One region of the Vibrio gangliei genome, then DNA from elsewhere that is predicted to be linked to it. Evidence: predicted binding sites of a transcription regulator. Region 1 holds the regulator's gene; each other region holds the start of a gene.
What was found. Region 1 encodes CRP, which controls carbon source genes, mostly activating them, when cyclic AMP is high. Its sites were predicted from a motif close to TGTGANNNNNNTCACA; they were not measured.
Positions count from the first base shown of each region.

Region 2: Vgang_RS09390 (CTP synthase) is a predicted target of CRP. The motif match lies at 3,159-3,174, and genes of this name have one in related genera.
Region 3: Vgang_RS09045 (NupC/NupG family nucleoside CNT transporter) is a predicted target of CRP. The motif match lies at 3,102-3,117, and genes of this name have one in related genera.

Region 1 is NZ_AP021869.1:2,355,767-2,360,796, forward strand. Features, by position in the region: gene Vgang_RS10935 (ABC transporter ATP-binding protein) at 1-199, shown strand, start outside; gene Vgang_RS10940 (TIGR02444 family protein) at 201-671, shown strand; gene Vgang_RS10945 (YheU family protein) at 750-965, shown strand; gene Vgang_RS10950 (phosphoribulokinase) at 1,075-1,944, shown strand; gene crp (cAMP-activated global transcriptional regulator CRP) at 2,189-2,821, shown strand; gene Vgang_RS10960 (aromatic amino acid transport family protein) at 3,161-4,366, opposite strand; gene pyrE (orotate phosphoribosyltransferase) at 4,594-5,030, opposite strand, start outside.
Region 2 is NZ_AP021869.1:2,038,157-2,043,186, reverse strand. Features, by position in the region: gene relA (GTP diphosphokinase) at 1-2,148, shown strand, start outside; gene mazG (nucleoside triphosphate pyrophosphohydrolase) at 2,252-3,058, shown strand; gene Vgang_RS09390 (CTP synthase) at 3,259-4,896, shown strand; gene eno (phosphopyruvate hydratase) at 5,016-5,030, shown strand, end outside.
Region 3 is NZ_AP021869.1:1,966,354-1,971,383, reverse strand. Features, by position in the region: gene rimI (ribosomal protein S18-alanine N-acetyltransferase) at 1-170, shown strand, start outside; gene prfC (peptide chain release factor 3) at 358-1,938, shown strand; gene Vgang_RS09055 (hypothetical protein) at 2,081-2,239, shown strand; gene Vgang_RS09050 (TatD family hydrolase) at 2,242-3,039, shown strand; gene Vgang_RS09045 (NupC/NupG family nucleoside CNT transporter) at 3,261-4,514, shown strand.

The sequences.
Region 1 (5,030 bases):
CGAAGAGAAAATGGACAAAATCAGTGCACAATTAGCTGATGCTGAACAAGAATTGAGTGATGTTTCTCTCTATCAAGACGAAAATAAGTCTAAGCTTACACAAGTATTAGCTACACAGGCCGCCAGCAAGTCTCAACTTGAAGAGATTGAAATGGAATGGATGACATTACAAGAAGAACTGGACACTTTAAGCTCATAATATGACCGACTATCAACCGCTGCCCTTAACCTTTGAACGCTTATGGCAATTTAGTTTGCAGCACTACGGTGTGCGTGAAATTAAAGAAGCCTGTTTGCACCTGCAAAACCAATATAACGGTAAGGTCAACTTAGTCTTATTACTAAAATGGTTAGATGAACATCAACTGTCATTATCAGAACAGCAGTGGGAACAATTGGATTCCGCCATAGAGCGCACTGAAGGATTACTTGAACAATTTCGCTATTATCGCCGTAAAGCCAAACCACACTTGCCCGATACCCTTTACCGCGAGTCACTACAATTTGAACTGCAATTAGAGCGTCAGCAACAATCCGACTTGGTGCATTGCATTAATCAAATGACGTTATCCGACAAAGTCACAACGCCGATGACGCATGTTTATTGCCAAGAGCTCGGCGCGACTCACTTATGTGACATTTTCTTCAACACCAAGAAAAGCGAAAAATGATGAGCGCTCAATAACACGAAAACTCATCTTCATGAGCATTTCCATTTCCAACATCTCTCATTGATTTAAGGCAGTACAATGATTATTCCTTGGCAAGACATCACCCCCGACACGCTTGAAAATTTAATTAAAGAATTTATTTTGCGCGAAGGCACCGACTACGGCATGCAAGAAACGTCGCTTGATACCAAGATAAAACAAGTGAAAGCTCAACTAAAAGCCGGCAGCATTGCGATTGTGTATTCCGAGCTGCACGAAAGCGTCGATATTCGCGCCATCAATGAAATCCGTTAACTAACCTGATTTTGTCATAACGAGAAGCCAAGCAAAGTAGCAGCTATTTATTCTTATCCGCCATTCCTCTACACTGTTTGGCAATATTTAGTCGAAAGAAAGGATTATCATGTCGGCCAAACATCCTATTATTGCGGTAACTGGTTCATCCGGTGCAGGAACCACCACTACCTCTGAAACTTTCCGTAAAATGTTCAATATGATGGGCATCAAAGCCTCTTGGGTTGAAGGTGATAGCTTCCATCGTTACACACGTCCGGAAATGGATGTCGCCATTCGTAAAGCCAAAGAGCAAGGCAAACACATCAGCTATTTTGGCCCGGAAGCCAATGACTTCCCCGCACTATCAAACTTCTTCAAGCAATATGGCAAAGATGGCACCGGCAAAGTGCGTCGTTATCTACACAGCTTTGATGAGGCGGTACCATACAACCAAATGCCAGGCACTTTCACCCCGTGGCAAGATCTGCCTGAAAATACCGATGTGCTGTTTTATGAAGGATTGCATGGCGGTGTTGTCGATGGCGAGGTCAATGTGTCTAAACACGTCGACTTCTTGATAGGCATGGTGCCGATCGTCAACCTGGAGTGGATTCAAAAGTTCGTACGCGATACCCGTGACCGTGGCCATTCGCGTGAAGCCGTGATGGATTCTATCGTCCGCTCAATGGATGACTACTTAAATTACATTACCCCGCAATTTTCTCGAACTCACATTAACTTTCAACGCGTACCAACAGTGGACACATCTAACCCACTCAATGCCAAAGGCATTCCAAGTCTCGATGAAAGTTTTGTGGTGATCCGATTGCGAGGCATTAAAAATGTCGATTTTCCTTATCTGCTCGCCATGATTGAAGGGTCATTTATGTCCCGCCATAACACGCTTGTGGTGCCGGGCGGTAAGATGAGTTTTGCCATGGAGCTGATCATTCAGCCGTTGCTACATCAGCTGATCGAAACCGGAAAAATCGACTAAAATTGCTAGCAAGAGCACACTTACTGTCGAGTATGTGAGTTCGGGCACGTTTTAAACCTGAAAAACCCCTGTCTTGGGCGATCAAAATCAAGAAATTCCATCGAGAAAGGGGTAGTATTTAGGGCCGACTGTAAAAACAACTTACAGCAAAAACTAATCAACACCTATTCTATTTGACCAGTTTAGACGGTCTCAGGATGAGTGACTCCAAACTGAGCAAGCCTTGTAGAGGAAGTAACAAATTATGGTTCTAGGTAAACCTCAAACAGACCCAACACTAGAGTGGTTTCTATCACACTGCCACATCCACAAGTACCCTTCAAAAAGTACTTTGATCCATGCTGGCGAAAAAGCAGAAACCTTATACTACATCGTTAAGGGTTCAGTAGCGGTATTAATCAAGGATGAAGAAGGCAAAGAAATGATCTTGTCTTACTTGAACCAAGGTGACTTCATCGGTGAATTAGGCCTATTCGAAGAAGACCAAGAACGTACTGCTTGGGTCCGTGCAAAATCGCCTTGTGAAGTCGCTGAAATTTCATTTAAGAAGTTCCGCCAACTTATCCAAGTGAACCCAGATATCCTAATGCGTCTTTCAGGCCAAATGGCAAAACGTCTGCAAATCACTAGCCAAAAAGTTGGCGACTTAGCCTTCCTAGACGTAACAGGTCGTATCGCACAGACTTTGTTGAACCTAGCAAAACAACCGGATGCCATGACTCACCCTGACGGCATGCAAATCAAGATCACTCGTCAAGAAATCGGCCAAATCGTTGGCTGTTCTCGTGAGACAGTAGGTCGCATCTTGAAGATGCTAGAAGAGCAAAACCTGATTTCTGCACACGGTAAAACTATCGTGGTATACGGAACGCGTTAAGCGCCTTTCGTTTTATACATAGTGCAAAAATTAACAAAGCCACTGAATGAGAGTTCAGTGGCTTTTTTGGTATTCGAGTTTCGTTATTCGGGCGCTACGCTGCTTGTAACTCGAAAAGGATAAGAGCCGAGAGCCGAGAGCCGAGAGCCGAGAGCCGAGAGCCGAGAGCCGAGAGCCGAGAGCCGAGAGCCGAGAGCCGAGAGCCGAGAAAATTTTGCACCGATACAAACTAATGTCAATTATTCTGTCCGGCTCCCGAGTATGCGTCCCAGAACCACTGCACTTCTAGTTTTTTTCCTAGCTTCGAGAAGCGCAGCGACCTAGACACGAGTATCGAAACTACCCTATCGCCGGCAACACTCCCGCACTAATCAGCACTTGTACCCCAATGATCACAATACCCATCGATAAAGTTAATCCTAGGCCCAATGAGCCACCACCGACAGTAAAGGCTTGTGTCTCTTGGTGCTGCTGACGTGATTTCATTACCATTACTACTGGCAATAAAATCGCTAGGATAGCCAGAGCAATCGCTGCATAGCCCAGCGCCATAATGAAACCTTGTGGATAAAACAATGCAAAACACAGTGGTGGAACAAAGGTCACCAATGCAATCACAACACGACCGCTTTTGCTCTGATTCTTATTCAAGCTATCGCCAAGGAATTCAAATAAACCTAAACTCACACCTAAGAAAGACGTAATTAATGCAAGATCGGCAAATATAGACACAACTTGAGCAATCATTGGATTATGAATTACTTGAGAAAGCGTCCCCACTAACGCCGTCACATCCCCCGCTTGTGAAAGTGTGGCTTGATCCACCACCCCGAGCGTGGCCAACTGCCACAGAATGTAGACGACCAACGGCAGCAACGAGCCAAACACCATCACTTTTTTCAGCGATTTCATGTCCAATTCTAAATAGCGCACAACGGCAGGAATGCTGCCATGAAAACCAAATGATGTGAAAATCACTGGTAACGCAGCAATGATCAAACCTTTTTCTAGTGGCATATTCACTAAATGTACCGGCTCAATATTCGGCGTTAAGAAAAACAGTATCACCGCCATGGCAACCAGTTTACAGGTGAACAGCACGCGGTTTACTCGGTCTACTGAAGAGGTACCGAAAGTCACAATCGCCGCGATAATAACGGTAAAAATCAACGTGCCCATACCATTGGACACATCCAGTGCAAACCAATTGTGCAATTTGGCATTAAATTGGCCACCACCACCGGCAATGTAGGCGGCACATAGCGCATAAAACAAAAACAGCATCGCAAAAGTCGCAATCCATTTCCCTTTCTCGCCCAAAAATTGCTTGGCAAGTGTATGTAGCGTGGCATCGTGATCCGCATGCTGATGCAGTTCCAGCATTAATAATGCGGTATACGCCATCAAGGCCCACATACCAATCATGATGATGAGAGAAGTGCTAAAGCCTAAGCCAGCAGATGCGATAGGTAGAGCTAACATGCCTGCGCCAATCGTGGTGCCAGCAATGATCAAAGTACTACCAAAAACCTTTGAATTACTCATGTGTCTGTCTTTTTATCATTAGGTGGAATATTAATCTGACACATTACCGACTTTACAGAATGAAATCGAGGTGAAGAATCCCAGTTTTGCGCAAATATTCTACAAAAATGCCGCCATTTACGCTTTTATTAATATGTATCGAAATAATTACAGTATGTAAATAAAAATAAACCCTGAGACCAAAGTAGCCACAGGGTTCACTGTTTAACCGGTTTTTCTGGCTAAGATTAGATGCCGTATTGAGCGCGATATGCTTTAACAGATTCTAATTGCTCAGCATTATCACCTTTCTCTTCAAGGTAAGTAACCAAGTCACCTAGACTGATGATTGAAATCACCGAACAGCCAAAGTCACGTTCGACTTCTTGGATAGCCGATAACTCACCTTTGCCTTTTTCCTGACGATCGATTGCCACCAATACACCCGCTAAATCAGCGCCATTCGCTTTAATGATTTCCATCGATTCACGAATTGCAGTACCTGCGGTGATCACATCGTCCACCAGCATGATGCGGCCTTCTAATGGATTACCCACTAAGTTGCCACCTTCACCATGATCTTTGGCTTCTTTACGGTTAAAGCAATATGGCGTGTCAATATCGTGATGATCAGCTAGAGCGACAGCGGTGGTAGTCGCAATTGGAATACCTTTGTAAGCTGGGC
Region 2 (5,030 bases), 320 kb from region 1:
CTTCGTCAAGATGGCAAGACCAGCAATAAGTTGACTCAGGTTTACCAAGAGTGCGAGCGCTTATTAGAAAATCATCCTGATCGCTCGCTATTGTTGTGGCGTGGCCGAGAAATGATTGAAATTTTGATCACACTTTCTATGGACCGTCCAACCTTAGTCGCAGCACAACTTTTTCCTGTTGTAACCGCGGGCTTATTTGAACGAGAAGCCTTAATTGAAACCTACGGCAAAGAAATCGTGAAATTGATTGATGGCGTAGAAGAAATGGCCGCTATCGGGCAATTGAATGTGAGCTTAGATGCTTCAGAAGCCTCGGAGCAAGTGGATAATATCCGCCGTATGTTGTTGGCGATGGTGGATGATTTTCGCTGCGTGGTTATCAAATTGGCCGAGCGTATTTGTAATCTACGTGAAGTCAAAAATGAACCAGATGAAGTGCGTCAAGCGGCCGCAAAAGAGTGTGCCAATATTTATGCCCCATTAGCTAACCGTTTAGGTATTGGTCAGCTGAAATGGGAGATTGAAGATTACGCTTTCCGTTATCAGCAATCGGATATTTATAAGAAAATCGCTAAGCAGTTATCTGAACGCCGTATTGTGCGTGAGCAGTACATTCATGACTTTGTGACCAACTTGTCGAAAGAAATGAAAGCCGCCAACATCAATGCGGAAGTCAGCGGCAGGCCAAAACACATCTACAGCATTTGGCGCAAGATGCAGAAGAAAAATCTCGCCTTTGATGAGCTGTTTGATGTGCGCGCGGTGCGCATTATTGCCGATAAACTGCAAGATTGTTACGCCGCGTTAGGTATGGTGCACACCAAATATAAGCACTTGCCAAGCGAGTTTGATGATTATGTTGCTAACCCAAAACCTAACGGTTACCAATCGATTCATACCGTGGTGTTAGGCCCAGAAGGCAAAACCATTGAAATCCAGATTCGTACCAAGCAAATGCATGAAGATTCTGAGCTTGGGGTTGCCGCACACTGGAAATACAAAGAAGGCAGTTCGGCAGGCCGCAGTGGCTATGATGAGAAAATTACCTGGCTACGTAAGCTGATCGATTGGCAAGAAGAAATGGCCGATTCTGGCGAAATGCTGGATGAGCTACGCAGCCAAGTGTTTGATGATCGTGTATATGCCTTTACTCCGCGTGGTGATGTGGTTGATTTGCCAATGGGGGCCACACCGCTTGATTTTGCTTATCACATTCACTCGGAAGTCGGGCATCGTTGTATCGGGGCGAAAGTGGGTGGCCGAATCGTGCCATTTACCCATAAACTGGCGATGGGCGACCAAGTTGAAATCATCACGTCAAAAGAGCCAAATCCTTCTCGTGATTGGCTCAACCCTAACTTAGGCTTTGTCCATTCAGGCCGTGCTCGTGCCAAAATTAATGCTTGGTTTAGAAAGCAAAGCCGCGAGAAAAATATCGAAGCGGGTAAAGATATCTTAGAGCGAGAATTGCAAAAAATTGGCGCGACGTTGAAAGACGCGCAGCAATACTCGCTTAAGCGCTTTAACGTCAATTCTTCTGATGAGCTGTTTGCTGGTATTGGTAGTGGTGACTTACGTATTAACCAAGTGATTAATCACATTAATGCGTTAGTGAATAAGCCTACCGCGGAAGAAGAAGACAAACAAGCACTGGCTAAGCTACAGGAATCGCAACAAGCGCATGAAAGCCGCCCACGTAAAGATGCGGTGGTGGTACAAGGGGTCGATAACTTAATGACGCACCTTGCGCGTTGTTGCCAACCGATTCCGGGCGATGATATTTGTGGATACATTACTCAAGGTCGAGGCATCTCTGTTCACCGTGTCGATTGTGAGCAGTTAGAAGAGCTCAAGCATCACGCACCAGAACGTATTATTGATACCGTGTGGGGCAGTGGTTTTACTGGGCATTACATTCTGACTATCCGCGTGGAAGCGTTAGAGCGTAGCGGTTTGCTCAAAGATGTCACCGCGTTGTTTGCCAATGAAAAAATCAAAGTCAGTGGCATGAACAGCCGTACCGATTACAAGCGTCAAATTGTGATCATGGACTTTAACTTGGAAGTGACCAACGTTGAGGTTCTATCACGTATTATTGCGCGCGTTGAGCAGCTAAAAGACGTGCTGCGAGTGAAGCGTTTGAAGTAAGCATCAATATTGAAAACAGACACTGCCCATTTTTGCGCAGTGTCTTTTTTTATCCTCAATCTTCCTCTCAAATGAGTTCAGAACCGATGAAAGCGAGAACGATATGACTCAATCGATAGAACAATTGAAAGCCATTATGCAACAGCTGCGCGATCCTGATACTGGCTGCCCATGGGATACCAAGCAAACCTTTGAAACCATTGTGCCCCATACCATTGAAGAAACCTACGAAGTGGTCGATGCCATTCACAAGCAAGATTGGGCGAATTTAAAAGAAGAGCTGGGCGATGTGTTATTCCAGGTAATCTTTTATAGTCAGATGGCTAAAGAACAAAACTTGTTTGATTTTGATGATGTCGTTGACACGCTCAATGAAAAATTAGTTCGCCGCCATCCTCATGTTTTTTCTGATGAAAAAGTTCAAGATGAAGCCGAGCTGACTCAACGTTGGGAAATGACCAAGCAACAAGAAAAAGCCCAATTAGGCAAACAAGAAGAAAGTATTCTAGACTCTATACCAGTTTCGTTACCTGCTTTAGCTCGTGCTAATAAAATCCAGAAAAAGTGTGCCAAATATGGCTTCGATTGGGATTCGTTAGGGCCTGTCGTTGAAAAAGTGCATGAAGAAATCGATGAAGTCATGGAAGAAGCGTTACAAGTCGAACAAAACGCGCAACGCATCGAAGAAGAACTCGGCGATTTGTTGTTTGCCACTGTCAACTTAGTGCGTCATCTAGGGCATAACCCAGAAAGTGCCTTGGCGAAAGCGAATCAAAAGTTTGAAAAGCGTTTTCGAGGGGTAGAATCTCGCGTTCAGCAACAAGGTAAATCGCTGACCGATTGCTCTCTGGAACAATTAGATGCCCATTGGGAAGCAATAAAACAGCAGGAAAAGAACAATTTAGCGTAACAGAAATACTTGTTTTATATAGTGATTGTTTTGTTTGTAAAGCAGTGAAATGGTACTGGTATAGCTAAATTGATTTGAAGCAAGAAATAAAATAATCGAGTGTGATAGATTTCACGTTGTGGCGATAAATGGGTTCTGGTATAGTTTCGTCCCGTCCAGAAGAAATCCATTTCCCTCATTCAACCAATTTCAGGTTAAGCATGACGACAAATTACATTTTTGTTACTGGTGGGGTCGTATCCTCTCTAGGTAAAGGTATTGCAGCAGCATCACTTGCAGCGATTTTAGAAGCTCGTGGTCTTAAAGTGACCATGATGAAACTTGATCCATATATCAACGTGGATCCAGGCACAATGAGCCCGATCCAACACGGTGAAGTGTTTGTAACTGAAGACGGTGCAGAAACCGATCTTGACCTTGGTCACTACGAACGTTTCATTCGTACCAAGATGAGCAAGCGTAATAACTTTACTGCCGGTCGTGTCTACGAAGATGTTCTACGTAAAGAGCGTCGTGGTGACTACCTAGGTGCAACTATTCAGGTTATTCCTCATATAACTAACTCAATCAAAGACCGCATCATCGCTGGTGCTGAAGGTCACGATATCGCGATCGTTGAAATCGGCGGTACAGTGGGTGATATCGAATCTCTACCATTCATGGAAGCGATTCGTCAGCTTGCCGTTGAAGTTGGCCGTGAAAATGCGATGTTCATGCACCTAACGCTTGTGCCTTACTTGGCGGCAGCGGGTGAAGTGAAAACTAAACCGACTCAACACTCAGTAAAAGAGCTGTTGTCTATCGGTATTCAACCTGACATTCTTGTGTGCCGTAGCGATCGCATGATCCCTGCGAACGAGCGTAAGAAGATTGCACTGTTCTGTAACGTTGCTGAAAAAGCCGTTATCTCAATGAAAGATGTGGATTCAATCTATAAGATCCCGCAACTTATCCGTGCTCAAGGTTTGGATGATTTAGTGTGTACTCGTTTTGGTATTTCTGCGCCTGAAGCGGATTTATCTGAATGGGAACAAGTGATTTATGAAGAAGCGAACCCAACCGGTGAAGTGACTATCGGTATGGTAGGTAAGTACACTGAATTACCAGATGCTTACAAATCCGTAAACGAAGCGTTAAAACACGCGGGTTTGAAAAACCGTTTAAGCGTGAATATCAAGTACATTGATTCGCAAGATCTTGAATCTAAAGGCACCGATTTATTAGAAGGAATTGATGCTATTCTTGTACCTGGTGGCTTCGGTGACCGTGGTATTGAAGGTAAGATTCTAGCGGCTCAATACGCTCGTGAGAAAAAAGTACCATACTTAGGCATTTGTCTTGGTATGCAAGTGGCACTGATCGAATACGCACGTAACGTTGCTGGTATGGAAGGTGCTCATTCAACTGAGTTTAATAAAGAAACTAAGTACCCAGTGGTTGGTCTTATCACTGAGTGGGTAGATAAAGAAGGTAACGTTGAAGAACGTACTGAAGCGTCTGATTTAGGCGGCACAATGCGTCTAGGTTCTCAGCTTTGTCACCTAGAAAAAGGCACGAAAGCGCATGAACTGTACGGCAACACTCAAATTCACGAGCGTCACCGTCACCGTTACGAAGTGAACAACAATTTGCGTCCTCAAATCGAAAAAGCCGGTTTGAAAGTGTCTGGCCTATCGGCAGATAAAAAATTAGTGGAAGTGATTGAAAACCCGAATCATCCTTGGTTTGTGGCGGCGCAGTTCCACCCAGAATTCACATCAACACCTCGCGACGGTCACCCACTGTTCGCAGGGTTCATTAAAGCGGCGGGTCAAAACCAACGCGGTGAATTTGAATAATTACCTTAATCGGTAAACTTTGAAAGTAAGATGTAAAAGGGATATGGATGGTTGCTTTATGTTGTGCAGCCATCCTTAAATTTGACATTTATATTTAAATTGAACGAGAGGAAACATTAATGTCTAAGATCGTT
Region 3 (5,030 bases), 390 kb from region 1:
GGCTGGAAGTGCGAGACAGTAATCGCGGTGCGTATCATTTGTATGAATCACTGGGCTTTAATGAAATGGATCGCCGAGTGAATTATTACCCTTCTGCAAAAACGGCCAGCGGCAAAGAAGACGCCATCATTATGAATTTGATGTTGGACAGTTATAATCCCTTCGCTTAGCTCGATTAAACCCTAAATAGTTTGATGAATCAGTAAATAGCTTGATCATGAAATAGATAGGCCCTGAAACTGCAATCAGTTTGGGCTTTCAACTAGAGTTATCGTGAATTTTGCGTATAATTCGTCCATCTTATTTTTGTTGCCATTTGAGAGCAGCAATCGAACACAGTTTATTAAGGTTTCCTTCATGTCATTCCTTACCGAAGTTGGCAAGCGTCGTACGTTTGCGATCATTTCTCACCCGGATGCGGGTAAAACCACCATTACCGAAAAAGTATTGTTATTCGGAAACGCGATTCAAACCGCCGGTTCGGTAAAAGGCCGTGGTGCCAGCCAACACGCAAAATCGGACTGGATGGAAATGGAAAAAGAACGTGGTATCTCGGTAACCACCTCTGTGATGCAATTTCCATACAATGAGTGCTTGGTAAACTTACTGGATACCCCAGGACACGAAGACTTCTCCGAAGATACATACCGTACCTTAACGGCAGTGGATTCATGTCTAATGGTGATCGATGCGGCAAAAGGCGTCGAGGACCGTACCCGTAAATTGATGGAAGTAACCCGTCTGCGTGATACGCCGATCGTTACCTTTATGAACAAATGTGACCGCGATATACGTGACCCGATGGAACTGCTGGATGAAGTCGAAAACGAATTGAATATCGCCTGTGCGCCAGTCTCTTGGCCGATTGGTTGCGGTAAAGAGTTTAAAGGTGTGTACCACATTCACCGTGATGAAACCATCTTGTATTCAACCGGTCATGGTCACACCATTCAAGAAGTACGCATTGTGAAAGGGCTAGATAACCCAGAACTCAATGCAGAAATTGGTGATGAACTGGCTGAGCAATTGCGTGCAGAGTTAGAGCTTGTGATCGGTGCTTCGCACGAATTTGATCAAGAGTTATTTCTTAAAGGTGAATTAACGCCAGTATTCTTTGGTACGGCATTGGGTAACTTTGGTGTTGACCACATGCTAGACGGCTTAACGGAGTGGGCCCCTGCGCCAATGCCTCGTGAAGCCAACGAACGTACCGTTGAAGCAACCGAAGATAAATTCTCTGGTTTCGTGTTTAAGATTCAAGCCAATATGGATCCAAAACACCGTGACCGCATTGCCTTTATGCGCATTGTGTCTGGTACTTATAAGCAAGGCATGAAGATGAACCATGTGCGTACTGGCAAAATGGTCAACATTTCGGATGCGGTAACTTTCATGGCGGGCGACCGTGCTCGTGCGGAAAATGCCTATGCGGGTGACATCATTGGTTTACATAACCATGGCACCATTCAGATCGGTGATACTTTTACTCAAGGTGAAGCGTTGAAGTTTGCGGGTATTCCAAACTTTGCGCCAGAATTGTTCCGTCGCATTCGTCTGCGCGATCCTCTGAAGCAAAAACAATTGCTTAAAGGCTTGGTGCAGCTTTCTGAAGAAGGTGCGGTGCAGGTTTTCCGCCCATTACAAAACAACGATTTGATCGTTGGTGCGGTTGGTGTGCTTCAGTTTGATGTAGTTGTGGCGCGTTTGAAATCGGAATACAACGTGGAAGCGATTTACGAAAGCGTGAACGTTGCGACTGCCCGTTGGGTAGAGTGTGATGACGTTAAGAAATTTGAAGAGTTTAAGCGTAAGAACCAAGCGAATCTTGCATTGGATGGCGGTGACAACCTATCTTACATTGCCCCAACTATGGTGAACTTGAACCTTGCTAAAGAGCGTTTCCCTGAGGTTGATTTCCGAGCAACACGCGAACACTAATCTGTGAGCGTAAATAGATAATCTTGTTAAAGGGTTGGCGTAATGTCAGCCCTTTTGCTTTAATCAGTTTCGAGTTTCGAGTTTCGAGTTTCGAGTTTCGAGTTTCGAGTTTCGAGTTTCGAGTTAAATAAGGACAGGGAAGATGCTTTTAGCAAAGTTGAAATATTGGCTGGCGCGTTATGATGCTTGGTGTGAAGAGTTAGGTTTGAAACCAGAGTATAAGCGCAGTTGTTGTGCCTACCGCCCCGATCCTGCTCATCAGACATCAGAGCCCGCTAACACTACATCCATTGATGCTTAGTCATGGCCAATCCGCATTCATTTATTGATACCCACTGCCATTTTGATTTTCCTGAATTTTCAGATGTTGAAACCCAATTGATGAAAGCGCAGCAAGCCGGAGTGAAAAGAATTGTCATTCCAGCAATAGGAACCAAGAACTGGTCATCGCTGCAGCAGCTTTCTAAACAATATCCTTCTTTATATTATTCTCTAGGTTTTCATCCTTACTTTCTCAATCAACACCCTAATGACATTTATGATGTTCTGAATCACACCTTATTGCAGCGAGATAAACATTGTGTGGCAGTAGGAGAGTGCGGCTTAGATTTCATGCTCCATGAGGCGCTGTTGACGCCAGGGAATATCACCAAGCAATACACATTATTTGAGTCTCAAGTCGAGCTTGCCGCTCAACATCACCTACCTTTGATTATTCATTCGCGTAAAGCGCACGACAAAACTGTGGCTCGATTAAAGCAAGTTAAACTAGAAAAAGGTGGTGTGATTCACGCTTTTTCAGGGAGTTACCAGCAGGCGTTGGAATATGTCAAATTGGGCTTCTATATTGGAGTGGGCGGCGTGATTACCTACCCAAGAGCAAACAAAACACGACAAGCGATAGCCAAATTGCCACTTGAATCTTTGGTGCTTGAAACCGATGCACCTGATATGCCGGTGTCTGGTTTTCAAGGACAAGCGAATCATCCTGCACATTTAGCGTCGATTTTTTCAGCGCTTTGTGAGCTTAGAAGTGAGAATGAAATGAAAATTGAACAGCAGATTTGGCATAACAGTTGCATTTTATTCGGTTGGGATTGATAAATTTTATGAACAACATGCAAACGTTTGCTTGTGAGTCAATATGAAAAAAGCAAACGTTTGGTGATATAGATCACATGAACTTATGTTTTTCATCTATTTTTCATGAATAAGTGTGAGGTTAGTATTACTTTGTTACCAATTGTCAGAGTATAATCGCCAGCGCTTTTTTAGAGCCCTGAACTTTTTTTTAACCAATTTAAATAAGGAAGCCATATACCATGAGCCTGGTTATGAGCATTGTTGGTATGATTTTTCTGCTTGCAATAGCAGTACTATTTTCCGACAACCGCAAAGCAATTAATTTCAGAACGGTTGGTGGCGCTTTTGCTATCCAATTCTTCCTAGGTGCGTTTGTACTTTATGTACCTTGGGGACGTGACATGTTAGCCGCTATGACTAACGGCGTTCAGCATGTGTATGATTTCGGTAATGAGGGTATTGGGTTCCTATTTGGTAACCTAGTAAACTTCTCAGTTGAAGGCGTTGGTTTCATCTTCGCGTTTAAAGTATTGCCTACCATTATCTTTTTCTCTGCATTGATCTCTGTTCTTTACAACATCGGTGTGATGCAGATTGTTATCAAAGTTTTAGGCGGTGGTTTACAGAAAGCGCTGGGTACTTCTCGTGCGGAATCTATGTCTGCAACAGCGAACATCTTCGTTGGTCAAACTGAAGCGCCTCTAGTGGTTCGTCCATTCGTACCAAAAATGACTCAATCTGAGTTGTTCGCAGTAATGTGTGGTGGTTTAGCCTCTGTTGCTGGTGGTGTAATGGCGGGTTACGCAGCGATGGGTGTACCTCTGTCTTACCTAATCGCGGCTTCTTTCATGGCGGCACCAGGCGGCTTATTGTTCGCAAAAATCATCAAGCCAGAAACGGATGAGCCAATCGAGCAACTTGCTGATGCGGTTGATGATGATGCAGACAAACCTGCAAACGTTATCGATGCAGCGGCAGTAGGTGCTTCTTCAGGTCTTCAACTTGCGCTTAACGTTGGTGCAATGCTTCTTGCATTCATCGGTTTGATTGCTCTACTTAACGGCATCTTAGGTGGTGTTGGTGGTTGGTTCGGTATGCCTGAGCTAACTCTTGAGCTAATCCTAGGTTACATCTTTGCTCCTATCGCTTGGTTGATCGGTGTGCCTTGGAGTGAAGCAACTCTAGCGGGTTCTTTCATTGGTCAAAAGACTATCTTGAATGAATTTGTGGCTTACTCTAACTTTGCCCCATACCTAGCTGATGGTGCGACAGTGGTTCTTTCTGAGAAAACGAAAGCTATCATTTCATTTGCTCTATGTGGTTTTGCGAACCTTTCTTCTATCGCAATTCTATTGGGCGGCCTTGGTGGTCTAGCACCAGCACGTCGTTCTGACATTGCACAAATGGGTATGAAAGCCATTCTTGCAGGTACATTATCTAACCTAATGGCTGCAACTATCGCTGGTTTCTTCATTACACTACAAGCAATGTAATCGAGTCTGAATATATAGACGCCAGTATATAACCATTAAAGCCGTAGCATAGTTTGCTGCGGCTTTTTGCGTCTTTAGCCGTAATGACTTGAATATAGACTTACAGTTAAAAAGGCTATTGCGGAGGCAAGTCCTTGATTTATGCAAGCTCTCACTTTTTTATGAGATACAAACCGTTTGCGTATAGGATAGTGACTGATCTCACGGAATAAATCAGTATAATTACCCGTAAATTCAAGCTAGCACATGACGCGCTAGGGCGATAAGACACATGATGTGTTTGCAGCCAATAACCGGCTTACGGGTAGATTGGTTGTGCGGTGACAAGGATTGCAATTAACTCGTTTGGTAACACCGAGTTAAGTCTTCAAGGAACCAAGTCCGTTCATTTCAGACAACTTGGGTATTCACGTTATTTCTACAAATAGCGTAATGAATAGCACTACACTTTAACTAGGGTAAGTAAACCTAGATGCGATAACCCAGTTGTCATAATAATCTTTTGAAAACTAATTT